4 regions of the Streptomyces sp. NPDC048514 genome follow, and region 3 is predicted to be linked to each of the others. Evidence: riboswitches for the same ligand, from Rfam matches in the RefSeq annotation. Region 3 holds a riboswitch; each other region holds the start of a gene.
The links. A riboswitch is a leader RNA that binds a small molecule or an ion and turns the genes downstream of it on or off. The one in region 3 is predicted to bind cobalamin.

Region 1 (3,865 bases), on a different contig from region 3:
CGAAGCGGGCCCCGGCACGGACCAGAGCGACGAGGTGGGGTGCGTTCACAGCGCGCCAGCGGGCCTGGGCTGACTCGACCAGCTTGAAAACCATCGCCAGCCCGGCGGCCCGGCTGCCACCTCCACCCCGGTGCCGGCCGATCCCCCGCCGGAGGCATCGTCTTGACCGTGGGCCGCGTTCTGCGGTGATCGCCTCATGGCCACCGGCCCTGTCCACATGTGGGCGCGCGTCGGCGTCGGCCGCGCCGAGCGGGCCGGAGGCAGGAGCGCGGGCGCGGCCAGAGCCGGGAAGCGCGCCCGGCGGAGCGGAGCGCAGCCGGGGCTTGATGAGGTAGGGACTGTCCCTCGGGCTCTGCGCTATGAGTGCCACGGTCTCAGTTCCGGTCTCAGTCACTGCTTTTTCCGTGAGCGTCCACTCTTGTCCCCAGACCTCTGGAACACCTGCTGAGCAGGCAGTGAATCGACCCTATGCATGCCCACGGACGCCTCCGGACCACGGTCGGACAACTCGTAATGCGTAGGTCTCGGGTTCGAATCCCGAAAGCGGCTCCACTGGAACCCCAGGACCGATCGTTTGCGGCCTGGGGTTTTTGGCGTGTCCGGTGCGCCTGCGCCCTTCCGGCCGTGGGCCATGGCGCTGGACGGACCGGCCGTGTCAGTCGGGTGGGGCGCAGTGGCTCAGCAGGGCGCAGATCGATCCGTCGACGAGCCGGTAGCGCACGACGCGGCCGTGTTTCTGGCCCTCCACGATGCCCGCGGTCCGCAGCAGGCGCAGCGCCTGGGAGACCGCGGTGTCCCGCATGCCCGTGGCGAGCGCCAGGTCGGTGACGGCGATGGGGCCGGCCGCGTGGAGCGCGAGCAGGAGTGACAGGCGTCCGGGGTCGGAGAGCAGCGAGAAGCGGTCCGCCCAGGCCCGTACCCGCTCCGGCTCGCCGACGGCGGCGATGGCGTCACAGACCCGGTGACCGTCGATGGTGCGCTGCCCGGCACGTTCCGCGGGGACCAGATGCATGGCCGCATCTTCGCAGGCTCCCGCTTCCATGGCTGCACGGCGATCAGATGTCTGCACGGCCGGCCCCGTCTGCTCGGTGATCCGTGTCTGCTCGGCGATCCCTGTGCGCATGGCGATCCGTGTCCGCACGGCCCCCTGGCCGCATGGCTGTCTAGTTTGCACGGTCGTCGTATCCGCTCGGCTGTCATACCGCTCGGCCGCCATATCCGCTCCGCGCGTCATACCTGCTCAGCTGTGCAGCCTTGCAGCTGTCGGCGCCGCCTCCTAGGGTGATCAAGCCGTGGTGTTCGGGAAGACCGGTGACGGCCCCTCAGGGGCCCAGGCCGGAGCGGCCCTCGCCACTGTGATCGGGGAGTTCCCGCCCTTAGGGACGCCACTGGCCGCACGGCCGGGAAGGCAGGGGCGGGCGCGTCGACCCGTCAGCCAGGAGACCGGCCACGGCATCACGAAGCTGATCCACGAGGTGCTGGAGCGTGACCGTATGACCGTGTCCGAAGGCGTGACCCAAGGTGCGTCCGGAGGTGCGTCCGGAGGCGTGTCCCAGGGAGCGTCCGGAGGTGGGCCGGACAGCGTCGCCGCGGTGACCTTCCGCTGGCGCCGAGAGGACACCGTCCGCACCGCCGGACTCCTCGCGGTGATCGTCGCCCTGCACGTGGCCGCGTTCGGGATCCTGTTCCTGCTGGTGATACCGCAGCACTACGAGGTCGGCACCAAGGCGTTCGGCGTCGGCCTGGGCGTCACGGCGTACACGCTCGGCATGCGGCACGCCTTCGACGCGGACCACATCGCGGCGATCGACAACACCACCCGCAAGCTGATGGCCGACGGCAAGCGGCCGGTGTCGGTCGGCTTCTGGTTCGCGCTGGGGCACTCAAGCGTGGTGGTCGTCATGGCCGCGCTGGTCGCCGGCGGCGCGAAGCTCGCCGGCACGCTGATGAACGACGGATCCCGGACCCACCAGGTCCTCGGCACCGTCGGCACCACGGTCTCCGGCAGCTTCCTGTACCTGATCGCCGCGCTCAACCTCGCCGCGCTCTTCGGCATCCTGCGCGTCTTCAGGGCGATGCGCGCCGGACGCTACGACGAGGCGGAGCTGGAGGCCCACCTCGACTCGCGCGGCTTCATGAACCGTCTCCTCGGCCGGCTCACCAGGTCCATCCGCCGCCCGGGGCAGATGTTCCCGCTGGGCTTCCTGTTCGGCATCGGCTTCGACACCACGACCGAGGTCCTGCTCCTCGCCCTGGCGGGCAACGGCGCCGCCGCCGGGCTCCCGTGGTACGCGGTGCTGTGCCTGCCGCTGCTGTTCGCGGCGGGCATGAGCCTGTTCGACACCCTCGACGGCACGTTCATGAACTTCGCCTATCAGTGGGCCTTCTCCAATCCGGTGCGGAAGGTGTTCTACAACCTCACCATCACCGGACTGTCCATCGCCGTGGCCTTCTTCGTCGGCACGATCGAACTGGTCGGCGTTCTGCACGACAAGCTCGGTCTGCACGACGACGTCACGGACCGCATCGCCGGCCTGGACCTGGACAACGTCGGCTACGTCATCGTCGGCCTGTTCGTGGTCGTCTGGGCCGTGGCCATCGCGTACTGGCGTCTCGGCAAGGTCGAGGAGCGCTGGACGGCCCGCGCCACCGACGGGGGCTGAACGGGGAGGGGTGGCCGCCGCCGACTGTCCCGGAGGGGTGGCCGCTTCTCGAAGGTGATCAAAAGCCGCTTCCTATAACCAGACAAAAGCGGGGCAAAGGTGCCGCAAAGTGAACTGGCGTCTGATGAACCCGGGGACCTGAGGCAACATCTTGGTGAACGGCGGGCGCCGCGCGGTCGGGACGGGGTGCCGCCGCCGGCCGTATGGGGTGAGGACGTGATGGAGCCGAGGATCGCCGTCGCCGTGGTGACCATGGGCAACCGGCCCACCGAGGTCGACGCCCTGCTGGAGTCCGTGGCCAAGCAGGACCTCGCCCCGGCCCGCATCGTGATCGTCGGAAACGGCTGCCGCCTGCCCGAGTTCGCCCGCCGGCTCTCGCTGCCCGGCGAGGTCACCACCGTCGACGTGGCGGAGAACCTCGGCTGCCCGGGCGGCCGTAACATCGCCCTCTCCCGGTTGCGGGAGTTCGGGGACGTCGACGTCGTGGTGGAGCTGGACGACGACGGGCTGCTCGTCGACGCCGACGTCCTGCGGCGGGTGCGGGACCTGTACGCCGCCGATCCCGGCCTCGGCATCGTGGGTTTCCGCATCGCCGACGAACACGGCGAGACCCAGCAGCGACACGTGCCACGGCTGGGCAAGTCGGATCCGATGCGCGGCGGGCATGTCACCGGGTTCCTCGGCGGCGGACACGCCCTGCGCATGGCGATGCTGGCCGAGATCGGGGACTGGCCCGCCCGGTTCTTCTTCGCGCACGAGGAGACCGACCTCGCCTGGCGGGCCGCCGACGCCGGCTGGACCATCCGGTACGTCCCGGAGCTGCTGCTCCAGCACCCCAGGACCTCACCGGCCAGGCATGCCATCTACTTCCGGGTCAACGCCCGCAACCGCGTCTGGCTCGCGCGGCGCCGGCTGCCCCTGCCGCTCGTCCCGGTCCACCTGGGTGTGTGGACGCTGCTCACCCTGGCCCGCACCCGCTCGGCGGCCGGGCTGAAGGCATGGTTCGGCGGATTTCTGGAGGGGGTGCGGGAGCCGGCCGGCGAACGGCGGCCGATGCGCTGGCGGACGGTGTGGCGGCTCACCCGGCTCGGACGTCCACCTGTGATCTGAACGGCGCGAGGGCCGTCACGGCCCGGCGGCCGGGCAGTGGGGACGGGACGGAGCCCCGGTCGTTCACCTCCGCCGGCCGGGGCTCCTTTGTG
Region 2 (3,865 bases), on a different contig from region 3:
CGGTGCGGGAGGTGTGCGACCGGGTCGGTAACTGGCTGGAGACGGCGCGGGACACGGAGGGCCGCACGGTCGCCGTGGTCGAGCCGGAGGTCGTACGGGCCGCTGTCGTCCATGTGCTCGGTCTGCCCCCGGCGGCGTTCTGGCGGCTCGACGTGGAGCCGTTGACGGCCACGGAACTCAGCGGGCGGGCCGGCCGCTGGAATCTGCGGCTCGGTCGGCCGCTGGCCGCGCCGTAGCCCGCCCCGGCCGCGCCGAGAACCTGCGGGCGGACGGAGGGCCGCGCACGGTCACCGTCTGTGTGCCGGGGGGCCAGATCCCGGTGCCGGCGGGGCAGTTCCGCCAGCGCGCAGCGCAGGCAGTCGCTCTCCTCGGGCCACCGAGGCGCCGCTGCACCTGGAGGGTGTTCCGGGCAGTGCGACGGCACGGTGGCGTGCCGCTCGTGGCACTCGGCCGGGTCCTAGACGCGTGCTTCCGGCTCCCGCAGGAGCTGCTCCGACCGCTTGGCCGGCCGGGCGGGCACCCGCACCCGGGCGCCCCGGCCGCCGATCTGGCGGCGGCCGGCGATCAGTTGCCCGTACTCCTGGACGGTGAGGGCGGCCGCCTCGCGGCCCCCAGGGTGATGCGGCGCGGCCGCGGGTGTCCGGCCACTCGGTTCCTCCGCTGCTCGCCCGGTCGGTGCCCGGAAAACGCGACAGGGCCCCCGGATGGTTCCGAGAGGCCCTGGTGTCGCAAAAGCGTTCGGCGCGTTCAGTTCGAGGCGGGAACCGTTCGCCCGGCCGGTACCGCGGCGGGCTTGGGATTCAGCTGCCGTTCCGCCAACTCGCCGAAGAGCAGGCCGAATCCTCCCCACAGGACGCCCTGGATGGCCACTGCGGACAGCCGGAACCGCCACAGCAGATCGGCCGGGAAGTTTTTCGGCACCTCGTTGACGACCGGCAGGAACTCGTAGGCCAGGCCGATGACGACGGCGAAGGCGGCCACGCCCACCACGGTCGCCCACCACGTGCCCAGCGACGGCGCGAGCCGCTTGCCGAGGATGGTCGCGGCGACCGCGAGGAGGACGCTGAGCAGCATCATCAGGAAGTACAGGGTGGTCCGCCTGCCGATGGTGTCGGGGTCGCCGACCGACGGCGGGTTGGCCGGGTACTTCAGGAACGGGACCACGTACACAGCGAGCAGCGCACAGCCGGACAGCAGCAGTGCGGTCGCCCGCGGGCCGAAGCGTCCGACGCGGCCGAGCGCGAAGCAGTACGCGAGCGCGGCGATGCCGCCGAAGGCGACCCCGTAGATCAGCACGCCGGTGGCGAGGCCGGCGGTGGACTGCAGGGAACGGGAGACGATTTCCATCTCGTGCTCGTGTGAGTGGGCGTCCTCGAAGCTGATCGCCTTGTCGACGCTCGGCTCACCGAGCAGGTAGGCGGCGACCAGAGCGAGCACGCCGGCGGCCAGACCGGCGAGCATGCCCCGAACGAGGAGGTTTCTTACCGTTGCGGAGTTCATGGGTGTGCGGCGTCCCTCGGGTCAGTGGCAGGGGAAGCCGAGGAGGTGGCGGGCGTCGTGCACCCACTCGTGGACGTCCGTGCCACTGAACACGGAGGTGGCGCCCTGCTCGGCGCCGACGAAGTAGAGCAGGACGAGCATCAGGATGCCGAAGAACGCCGCCCAGGGAGCAATCGCCTTCAGCGGCAGCTTGGCGGGGACGACGGGGGTGGTGGCGGTCGGCGGGGCGACGGTCTGCGCCATGGCAGGGCCTCCTCTGGGAGTTCGCGTCCCATCTCGGTGGTGCACTGGACGACGGCCACGGGTCTGACTCGCGAAACGTCTCCAAGGGCGTCTCGCACACAGTGGCGCGACCGTGCCGGATTCCCACCGGCTTCCGTCTCGCCGTCGTCGATATCGGACAGACCGTACCGCGTGACGCGTGCACGGCCAAGACCGCACCACCCGGCGTGATCTTCCTCTCGCACCGGGTGGCCGCGCCCGGGAGGACCGGGTCGGCGGCGCCGCAACACCCGCCTCCGGGAGGGGATCCGGGCCCGGCGGGGGGCGACGGTTCAACTCGGCGGACCGCCTACGCCTCCCCCCGGCAGGGACGACCGTTCGGCTCAGCAGGCCGCCCTGCCCGGCGAGGGCGAGGGCCCGGCTCGGCGGACCGCCTCCCCAGGCAGGGACGACGGTTCTCATCGGCAGACCGCCTCCCCCGGGAGGGGCGACCGTTCGGCTCAGCCGGCCGTGTCCGGGGCGGTGCCGGGCCCCGCAAGTCCCAGTTCCCGGTCGCCGAGCGGAGCGAAGAAGCGTTCGACGTCGGCGTCGGTCACCTCCGCGAGTGTGGCCGGTGACCAGCGCGGGTTCCGGTCCTTGTCGATGACCTGGGCGCGGATGCCCTCCACGAGATCGGGCGTGCTCAGGGCGGCGCAGGAGACGCGGTACTCCTGGTCGAGGACCCGTTCCAGCGACCCGAGCCGCCGGGCGCGGCGGACGGCGGCCAGGGTGGCCTTGAGGGCGGTGGGCGACCTGGTGAGCAGGGTCTCGGCGGTCTCCTTCGCGTCCGGGCCGCCGTGGGCGAGCAGCCGGTCGAGGATCTCCTCGACCGTGCCGGCGGCGAAGCAGCTGTCGATCCACTCCCGCCGTCCGGCCGACTCGCCCTGCGGCGGCGGCTGCTCATGCCGCGCGACGGCGTCTCGTGCGGGCATGTGGGCGAGATCCTCGACGAGACGCCGGAGCGCGCCGGACGGTACGTAGTGGTCGGCGAGCCCGCACAGCACGGCGTCACCGGCGCCGATCCGGGCGCCGGTCAGCGCCAGGTGGGTGCCCAGCTCGCCGGGTGCCAGGCCGAGGAGACGGGTGCCGCCGACGTCGGGCACGAAGCCGATGCCGGTCTCGGGCATGGCGATCTGCGAACGTTCGGTGACGATCCTGACGCTGCCGTGCGCGGAGATGCCGACGCCGCCGCCCATGACGATGCCGTCCATGAGGGCGACGTACGGTTTGGGGAAGCGGGCGATGCGGGCGTTGAGGTGGTACTCGTCGCGCCAGAACGCGGCCGAGGCGGAGCCGTCCCCGTCGCGGGCGTCGTCGTGGACGGCGCGGATGTCGCCGCCCGCGCACAGGCCGCGCTCGCCCGCACCGGTGACGAGGACGGTCTCGACGGCCGGATCGTGCTCCCACGCCGTCAGGGCCTCGTCGATGCGGCGGACCATGCTGTGGTTCAGGGCGTTGAGCGCCTTGGGCCGGTTGAGAGTGATGTGGGCGGCCCGGCCCCTGATGTCCAGCAGGACGGGCTCTTCGGTACCGGTCATCCGAATGCCTCCGTCAGGCCACGGGCCACGATGACGCGCATGATCTCGTCGGTTCCTTCCAGGGTCTGCTGCACTCGCTCGTCAGGGTCCGGTGAGGGATCTACGGAGTCGGGCCGGCGTCCGGACGCGCGTCGGTCGCCGGATCCGGCAGGTAGCTCGCCAGGCCGCGCAGGATGATCTCCAGACCGATGTCGAACCTCTCGTCGGACGAGTCCGTCACCATCACACCGGCCAGGGCGCGCAGATGAGGGAAGTCCGCCGCCGGCAGGGACGCGAAGTAGTTCTGCATCTCGCCGGCCATCTCGCGCCAGTCGGGGCGGGCCGGAGAACCCTCACCGCCGTGCTGGGCAGCGCGGTCCAGCCACATGCCCTCCTCCAGGACGAACCCGTCGATGTACGTGGAGATGAGGTCACCGGCCTCCGCCGCGATGCGGTCGGGCAGTCCGGCGGTCCGGAAGAGGCCGAGCAACGCCTCGACGTGCGGCAGCAGTTCCGCGGTGAAGGGGACGTGGGCCATGGAGATCCTGGCCATGTCACGGTGCGCCCGCAGGCACTGCCGCCAGGAG
Region 3 (3,865 bases):
GTCGACCTGGCTGGGCAGGACGGCCACCGAGAAGTACGGCACCGAGTCCGGGTCCACGTCCGCCAGTTCGGCGACCCGTTCCTTGCTCATGGTGGCCCGCTCCACGTACCGGGCCTCGGCCAGACGCCCGGATCCCTCCAGGGCGCGGCGCACCTTGGGGAAGGTCCGGCCGAGCTTCATCACCACCGCCGCGTCCGTCGCGGCGAGCCGTGCGGTCAGCTCCTCCTCGGGCAGGGTTCCCGGCAGGATGGTCAGCACCTCCTCGCCCTCGGCGAGCGGTGCGCCCAGGCGGGCCGCGGCAGCCGACACGGACGTGACACCGGGGACGACCTCGGTGTCGTAGCGGTCGGCGAGCCGCTTGTGCATGTGCATGTAGGAGCCGTAGAAGAGCGGATCGCCCTCGGCGAGCACGGCGACGGTCCGGCCGGCGTCGAGGTGGGCCGCCAGCCGGGCCGACGCCTCGGCGTAGAACTGCTCCATGGCGCCCCGGTAGCCACCGGGATGGTCCGTGGTCTCGGTCGTGACCGGGTAGACCAGACGTTCCTCGATGTGGTCGGCCCGCAGGTGCTTCGCCGCGATCGACCGGGCGATCGACCGGCCGTGCCGGGCGCTGTGGTAGGCGATCACGTCCGCCCCGGCGATGACCTCGACCGCCCGTACGGTCATCAGAGAGGGGTCGCCCGGGCCGAGACCCACCCCGTACAGCTTGCCGCTCATTCTTCCTCGCTCGCGATCGCGTTGAGCGCGGCGGCCGCGATGGCGCTGCCACCGCGACGGCCCCGCACCACCAGGTGGTCGAGCCCCGACGCATGCGCGGCGAGGGCGTCCTTGGACTCGGCCGCACCGATGAAACCGACGGGGACACCGATGACGGCGGCGGGCCTCGCAGCGCCCTCCTCGATCATCTCCAGGAGCCGGAAGAGAGCGGTGGGCGCGTTGCCGACGGCGACCACCGAGCCCTCCAGCCGGTCGCGCCAGAGCTCCAGCGCGGCGGCGCTGCGCGTGGTGCCCAGCCTCGCGGCCAACTCGGGAACGGCAGGGTCGGACAGCGTGCAGAGCACCTCGTTGCCGGCCGGCAGCCGCTTGCGGGTCACTCCGCTGGCCACCATCTGCACGTCGCAGAAGATCGGTGCGCCGGCGCGCAGGGCCTCGCGGGCCCGGGCCACCACCGCGGGCGTGTAGGACAGGTCCCGGACGAGGTCGACCATTCCGCAGGCGTGGATCATGCGCACCGCCACCTGGCTGACATCGGCGGGCAGGCCGGCGAGGTCCGCCTCCGCGCGGATCGTGGCGAAGGACTGGCGGTAGATGGCCGCTCCGTCCTTCTCGTAGAAGTGGGTGGTCACGGTGCTTTTCTCGTCACTCTCGGTCGTCTTGCGGCTCATGAGCTGAACGCCGCCAGGGCGGCGGGTATCTGGGAAGGGTCTGCTGCGCGGGCGGTTCGCGGTCTCGGGCCGGCCGGAGCGGCGGACAGGCGGTAATCGCCGCCCGGTTGCGCGACCACCTCGACATGGTCGGTCCGTGGCTGCCCGCACCGGCGTTCGCAGCCGGACCAGTACAGGGGGAGGCCCGGGTCGCCGATGGCCTCGACCGTCCGGGCCGCGTCCGTCCGTACGTCGGCGTGTGCCTTGGCGCACCCGGGCCGGCCGATACAGGCACCCACGTGAAGCCAGGGTGATGCGGGATCGGTGACCAGACCGGCCGCGCCGAGACGGGCGAGCGCTTCGGCCGCCTGCCCGGGGGTCGTGCCCACGGCGGGGAGGACCACACCGCGCCAGGGGGTGAGCCGGAGTTCGGTGCCGGCGAGCTGCGTCAGCCCGTCCCACTGGTGGGCCGAGAGCCGTCCCAGCGGGATGTGCACCGACACGGCGCCGTCGACGATCCCCGGGGGAGGGCCGTCCGCGACGCCGGCCGGCTCGGGGTGGTCCGTGTGGCCGATCCCCTCGGCGTCCAGGCGGTGACGGACCAGGCGGGCCATCTCATCTCCGGACAGGCCGAGTTCGGGCAATCGCCAGGCGCGCTCACCATGCGCCCGGGCCGCCTCGAGGAACGCCTCGGCGGCCACCAGCGCGGCCCGGGGCGCGTCCCCGGCGGCCACCCGCACCGAACCCGGGGCGAGCCACGCACCGCCGTCCGCGAGCGCCCGAACCGTGACATCGGCACCGAGGCCGGACATGTCACCACGCCCGTCGTCCAGGGCGAACAGGAACCGGCCGGAAAGGCCCTTCGCGGCCCGGCTCGCGCACAAGGCGGTGTCGAGAGCCGTCAGCCAGGGCCGTACGTCCCGGAAGCCGGCGCCGCCGAGACCGGACAGGGGTGAAGCCACGACATTGCGCACCCGCTCGTGCTCCCGCGAGGGCAGCAGGCCGGCCGTGTCCAGCAGTTCCGCCAGCTCCGCACCGCACCCCTGCGGCAGCCCGCGCAACTGCACGTTGCCACGCGAGGTCAGATGCAGGTCTCCGTCGCCCAGCCGGCGGGCCGCGACGCCCAGCGCGCGGGCCTGACCGGTGGACAGCACGCCCCCGGGAAGCCGGATGCGGGCCAGCGCTCCGTCGTCCGCCGCGTGCAGGCGCAGTGCCCCCGGGCAGGCGTCACCACGGTCCCGTGCGGCGGCACGGGCGGGCGATGTGGCCTGGGACGACGGATGAGGGGCTGCCGCGGACATGGCCGTGAGCATACCTACGATCACTCCGACTGTATGTCCCGCACACCCTTCGGGGGCCCTTACTATGCTCCCGAGTGGATCACCCGGTCCACGAACCGCCACAACGGCGAAAAGGGGAGGAAGCCGGTGCGAGTCCGGCGCGGTCCCGCCACTGTGAACCCGTCCACAAGGGACGGGTGAGCCAGGAACTCCCTTCCCCCGCATCCGGCTTCGCCCGGGGGGCGAGACCCATCCCACACCGCCCGGGGCGCGGACCCCGAGGAAGGCCAGGCATCGCATGCCCACTCCGCCCGGAGAGCGCGCTCCCAACGCCCGCGAGATCCTGCTCCTGTCGACGTCCGACACCGACCTGCTCAGCGCCCGCGCGGCCGGCGGCCCGGTCTCCTACCGTTTCGCCAACCCGTCCAGGCTCCCGCTGGACGACCTGCCGGCCCTCCTCGACGGAGTCGGCCTGGTGGTCGTACGCCTCCTCGGCGGGATCCGCGCCTGGCAGGACGGCCTCGACCTGCTGCTCGCCGACGGCCGTCCGGTGGTCGTCCTCAGCGGTGAACAGGCCCCCGACGCCCAGTTGATGGCCGCCTCCACGGTCCCGGTCGGCATCGCCGCCGAGGCCCACGCCTACCTGGCCCACGGCGGCCCCGCCAACCTGGAGCAGCTCGCCCGGTTCCTCTCGGACACGGTGCTGCTCACCGGGCACGGCTTCGACGCGCCCGCGCCCGCACCCACCTGGGGCCCGCTGGAGCGCGCGAGCCGGCCCGCCGACGGCCCGACCGTCGCCGTGCTCTACTACCGCGCCCACCACATGAGCGGCAACACGGCCTTCGTGCACGCCCTGTGCGACGCCGTCGAGAACGCGGGCGCCCGGCCGCTGCCCCTGTACGTCGCCTCGCTGCGCGCCCCCGAGCCGGAGCTGATCGACACCCTGCGCACCGCCGACGTGATCGTCACCACAGTGCTGGCCGCCGGCGGCACCAAGCCCGCCGAGGCATCGGCGGGCGGCGACGACGAGTCCTGGGACGCCGGCGCCCTGACCGCCCTCGACGTCCCCATCCTCCAGGCCCTGTGCCTGACCGGCTCCCGCACGGCCTGGGAGGAGAACGACGAGGGCGTCTCCCCGCTGGACGCGGCCAGTCAGATCGCCGTCCCCGAGTTCGACGGCCGTCTGATCACCGTCCCGTTCTCCTTCAAGGAGATCGACGC
Region 4 (3,865 bases), on a different contig from region 3:
GGCCGCGTGCCGCACCGAGACACCCTCGCGCTCCACGTACGAGGCGCCCATCGCCGCCGCGTCCAGCAGCAGGTCGACCAGGTGGTCGTGCAGGAGGTTGACCTCGTCCACGTACAGGATGCCGCGGTGCGCGTCGGCCAGCAGGCCCGGCTCGAACGCCTTCACGCCCTCCGCGAGCGCCCGTTCGATGTCGAGCGCGCCGACCAGCCGGTCCTCCGAGGCGCCGACGGGCAGCTCGACCATGCGCGCCGGGCGCGCCGAACCGCTGCCCGGCTCGTGCGGCCCGTCCGGGCAGGACGGGTCGGGGGCCGCCGGATCACACGAGAACCGGCACCCGGGGACGACCGCCACCGCGGGCAGCAGCGCCGAAAGGGCGCGTACGGCCGTCGACTTGGCGGTGCCCTTCTCGCCGCGCACCAGCACACCGCCGACCGCCGGCGAGACCGCGTTCAGCAGCAGCGCGAGCCGCAGATCGTCCTGGCCGACAACGGCCGTGAATGGGAAGGGGGTTGTCACAGATCACCCTCCAAGTCGCCTCGTGCATCAGAGTAAACGGCGTTCATGCCGGGGCTCCCGGTGGAACGAAAGGCAGCCCCTCGGGCGCGCCGGACTCGATGAGCCGCCAGAGCGCGTCCGTGTCCGCGTGCTGCTCGATCAGGTCGCCGAGCCGGTCGAGCTGCTCCTCGCGCAGCGCGGCGAAGGATGTGTCCGGGGCCGGCACGAAGCGGCGGCCCGCGGCGGCGGCGACCTCGCGCAGGAAGGCCCGCCGGAAACCGTCCGACTCCAGGGAGCCGTGCCAGTGGGTGCCCCACGTCTGGCCGACCCTGCAGCCGTCCAGGAAGGGGGTGCCGGCGGTCACCTCGGCGACCCCGTGATGGATCTCGTAGCCCTCGACGTGCTCACCGAGGGCCTCGCCGGCGGGACGGGCGAGGGTCTTCCCGCGGGCGAACCGCACCCGCACGGGAAGCAGACCGAGACCGGCGACCTCGCCGGCCCGCGACTCGACCTCGTCCTCGATGTGCTCCCCGAGCACCTGGAACCCGCCGCAGATCCCGAGGACCGGCCGCTGCTCGGCGGCCCTCCGGACGAGGGCGTCCGCCAGCCCCCGCTCCCGCAGCCACTGAAGCGCCCGTACGGTCCCGCGCGTGCCCGGGAGCACCACGAGGTCGGCGTCCGCCAGCTCCTCGGGCCGGTCCACGAACCGCACCACGACGCCCGGTTCGGCCGCCAGCGCGTCCACGTCCGTGAAGTTGGACATCAGCGGGACCGCGCACACCGCGACCCGCAGCACGTCCTCGCCCACCGGGGGCGCGACGGTGGACTCGCGTACGGTGCCCCGCAACGACACCCGCAGCCCGTCCTCCTCGTCGATGCCGAGACCGTGCCGGAACGGCAGGACGCCGTACGTGTGCCGCCCGGTGAGCCCGTGCAGCATGTCCAGGCCGGGCTCCAGCAGGGAGACGTCCCCGCGGAACTTGTTCACCAGGAAACCGGCGACCAGTTCCTGGTCCTCCGGCGAGAGCAGGGCGACGGTCCCGAAGAAGGAGGCGAAGACGCCACCGCGGTCGATGTCGCCGACGACGAGAACGGGCAGCCGCGCGTTGCGGGCGATGCCCATGTTGACGATGTCGGTCCGCCGCAGGTTGATCTCGGCCGGGCTCCCCGCACCCTCGCAGATCACCGCGTCGTACGTGCCCCGCAACTCGGCCAGGCAGTCCAGCACCGTGCCGAGCAGTTGCTGCTGCCGCCCGCCGTGGTAGCCGCGTGCGCTCATCTCGCCCACCGGCCGGCCCATCAGCACCACTTGGCTGCTCCGCTCGCCGCCGGGCTTGAGCAGCACCGGGTTCATCAGCGCGGTCGGCTCGACCCGGCACGCCTGGGCCTGCATGGCCTGCGCCCGCCCGATCTCCGCGCCCTCCCGCGTGACGAACGAGTTGAGTGACATGTTCTGCGCCTTGAACGGCGCGACCTTCACGCCCTGGCGTACCAGCCAGCGGCAGATGCCGGCCGTCACGACGCTCTTGCCGGCGTCGGAGGTGGTGCCGGCGACGAGGAGACCCCCGCTCACTTCCCACGTCCCTTCACGAGTCGGCGCGCGGCGACCGTGGCGCCGAGCGCGAGCAGGCCGACGCGGCGGGACAGCCGTACCGCCCGGTCGATGTCGGCCACCTGCACGGTGCGTCCGGTTCGTCCGTTGAGCACCGGGCGGTGCTCGACCCGGCCGCCGTAGGACAGCGTGCCGCCCAGGCGCACGCCGAGGGCGCCCGCGAACGAGGCCTCCACGGGCCCGGCGTTGGGGCTCGGGTGCCGGCGCGCGTCGGCCTTCCAGGCGCGCAGGGCGCCGCGGGGATCGGGGCCGGCCGCCGCGGTGAGCACGGCGGTCAGCCGGGCCCCCGGCCAGCCGGCGAGGTCGTCGAGCCGGGCGGACGCCCAGCCGAACCGCCGCAGCCGGGGGGACCTGTGCCCCACCATCGCGTCCAGGGTGTTGACGGCCCGGAAGCCGAGCAGGCCCGGCACGCCGCCCACGGCACCCCACACGAGCGCGCCCACGACGGCGTCGGAGGTGTTCTCGGCGACCGACTCGACCACGGCCCGGGCGATCCCGTCGGCGTCCAGCGCCTGCGGGTCCCGGCCGCACAGATGGGGCAGCCGCACACGGGCCGCCTCGACGTCCCCGGCCCGCAGGGCGCGCCCGATCGTGCGGGCCTCCCGGGCGAGCGAGGTGCCGCCGACGACGGTCCAGGTGGCGGCGGCGGTCAGCGCGACGGACGCGGCGGGGGAGGGGCGTACGACGCGTGCGGCCACGGCCCCGAGAGCGACGGCGCCACCGGCGCACACGGCGGTGTGCAGGGCGCCCCAGCCGCGGTGGTCGTGCCACAACGCGCCTTCCACGGCCGTGGCCGCCCGCCCGAACGCGGCGACCGGGTGCCCGCGGCGCGGATCGCCGAGGAGCAGGTCGCCGAGCAGGCCGGCGGCGGCGCCGTACGCGTAGCAGCGATCGGCACCCATCGGCTCAGCCGGCCATGGGCACAGGAGCGGGCCTGGTACTGGTCCTTCGGCGGCCGGGCATGGCGATATGGGTCCTCACTCAGGGTGTCCGCGCCCTGGTTCGACGAGATTCGGCGGTGAGAGTTCCTGGCTCCCGGGGATTTTCCCCGGTGACAGTGGCGGGACCGCGCCGGATTCGCACCGGCTTCCTCTCTTGCCGCCGTACATGGCCCGGGCAGTCCACCACGTGCCCGGAAGGGCAGTCAACTTGCTGTTGACCTGCGTGGGGAGAGTGTGCCGATCCCCACACCGCGGTGCGCCGCACGCCGAAGGCTCCCCTCCAGGACAGGACAACTGGAGGGGAGCCTCGGTGTGTTCGGTCGGGCCCCGGCCACGGTGGTCCGCGGCGATCAGGCCCCGGCCACGGTGGTCCGGCCGGTCCGGGCCGCGGCGGTCAGGCCTTGGCCACGATCAAGTAGATGCCGTACGCCACCGCCGCCGCGCAGGCCGCGAAGCAGACGTAGGCGCCGGTGACGGCGAGAGTGGCGGAGCCGCCCTGGGCCGCGGCCTTCTCGCGTCGCGTCAGGCCGTTGATGCCGAGGGTGAACAGGGCCACCAGGCCCACCGTGAACACCAGGCTCGTGCCGAAGACGGAGCCGAGAGCCGCCCAGTCGATCTTCATGATGCTTCCTTCGGTACCGGGTTCTCGGGGTCAGACCCTGGCGGCCGGCGGGGTCGCCGGGGCGGTGGACGTCGGAACGGCGGCCGGGGACGGCCCGGTGGCCTGCTGCGGGAAGGCGACGGGCGGCTCCTCGGGCAGCATGCCCGCCGGGGGCGGGATCACGGCGGCGATGGCGGTGGTCACCACGCCGGCCGG

Region 1: another riboswitch for cobalamin. It lies ahead of ACGFT2_RS29045 (HoxN/HupN/NixA family nickel/cobalt transporter); the one in region 3 lies ahead of cobN (cobaltochelatase subunit CobN).
Region 2: another riboswitch for cobalamin. It lies ahead of ACGFT2_RS02100 (CbtB-domain containing protein); the one in region 3 lies ahead of cobN (cobaltochelatase subunit CobN).
Region 4: another riboswitch for cobalamin. It lies ahead of ACGFT2_RS31620 (cobalamin biosynthesis protein); the one in region 3 lies ahead of cobN (cobaltochelatase subunit CobN).

The regions. Positions count from the first base shown of each region.
Region 1 is NZ_JBICWT010000014.1:90,590-94,454, reverse strand. Features, by position in the region: partial or broken gene ACGFT2_RS29055 (IS256 family transposase) at 1-124, opposite strand, end outside; gene ACGFT2_RS29050 (metalloregulator ArsR/SmtB family transcription factor) at 656-1,012, opposite strand; cobalamin riboswitch at 1,277-1,467, shown strand; gene ACGFT2_RS29045 (HoxN/HupN/NixA family nickel/cobalt transporter) at 1,464-2,663, shown strand; gene ACGFT2_RS29040 (glycosyltransferase family 2 protein) at 2,880-3,773, shown strand.
Region 2 is NZ_JBICWT010000001.1:493,163-497,027, reverse strand. Features, by position in the region: gene ACGFT2_RS02110 (histidine phosphatase family protein) at 1-236, shown strand, start outside; gene ACGFT2_RS02105 (CbtA family protein) at 748-1,500, opposite strand; gene ACGFT2_RS02100 (CbtB-domain containing protein) at 1,522-1,743, opposite strand; cobalamin riboswitch at 1,780-1,924, opposite strand; gene ACGFT2_RS02095 (enoyl-CoA hydratase/isomerase family protein) at 2,223-3,299, opposite strand; gene ACGFT2_RS02090 (TetR/AcrR family transcriptional regulator) at 3,400-3,865, opposite strand, start outside.
Region 3 is NZ_JBICWT010000002.1:169,667-173,531, reverse strand. Features, by position in the region: gene ACGFT2_RS03725 (precorrin-2 C(20)-methyltransferase) at 1-717, opposite strand, end outside; gene ACGFT2_RS03720 (precorrin-8X methylmutase) at 714-1,385, opposite strand; gene ACGFT2_RS03715 (cobalamin biosynthesis protein CobG) at 1,382-2,665, opposite strand; cobalamin riboswitch at 2,724-2,880, shown strand; gene cobN (cobaltochelatase subunit CobN) at 2,943-3,865, shown strand, end outside.
Region 4 is NZ_JBICWT010000016.1:155,419-159,283, forward strand. Features, by position in the region: gene ACGFT2_RS31610 (putative cobaltochelatase) at 1-516, opposite strand, end outside; gene ACGFT2_RS31615 (cobyric acid synthase) at 560-2,068, opposite strand; gene ACGFT2_RS31620 (cobalamin biosynthesis protein) at 2,065-3,009, opposite strand; cobalamin riboswitch at 3,107-3,248, opposite strand; gene ACGFT2_RS31625 (hypothetical protein) at 3,443-3,670, opposite strand; gene ACGFT2_RS31630 (inorganic phosphate transporter) at 3,701-3,865, opposite strand, start outside.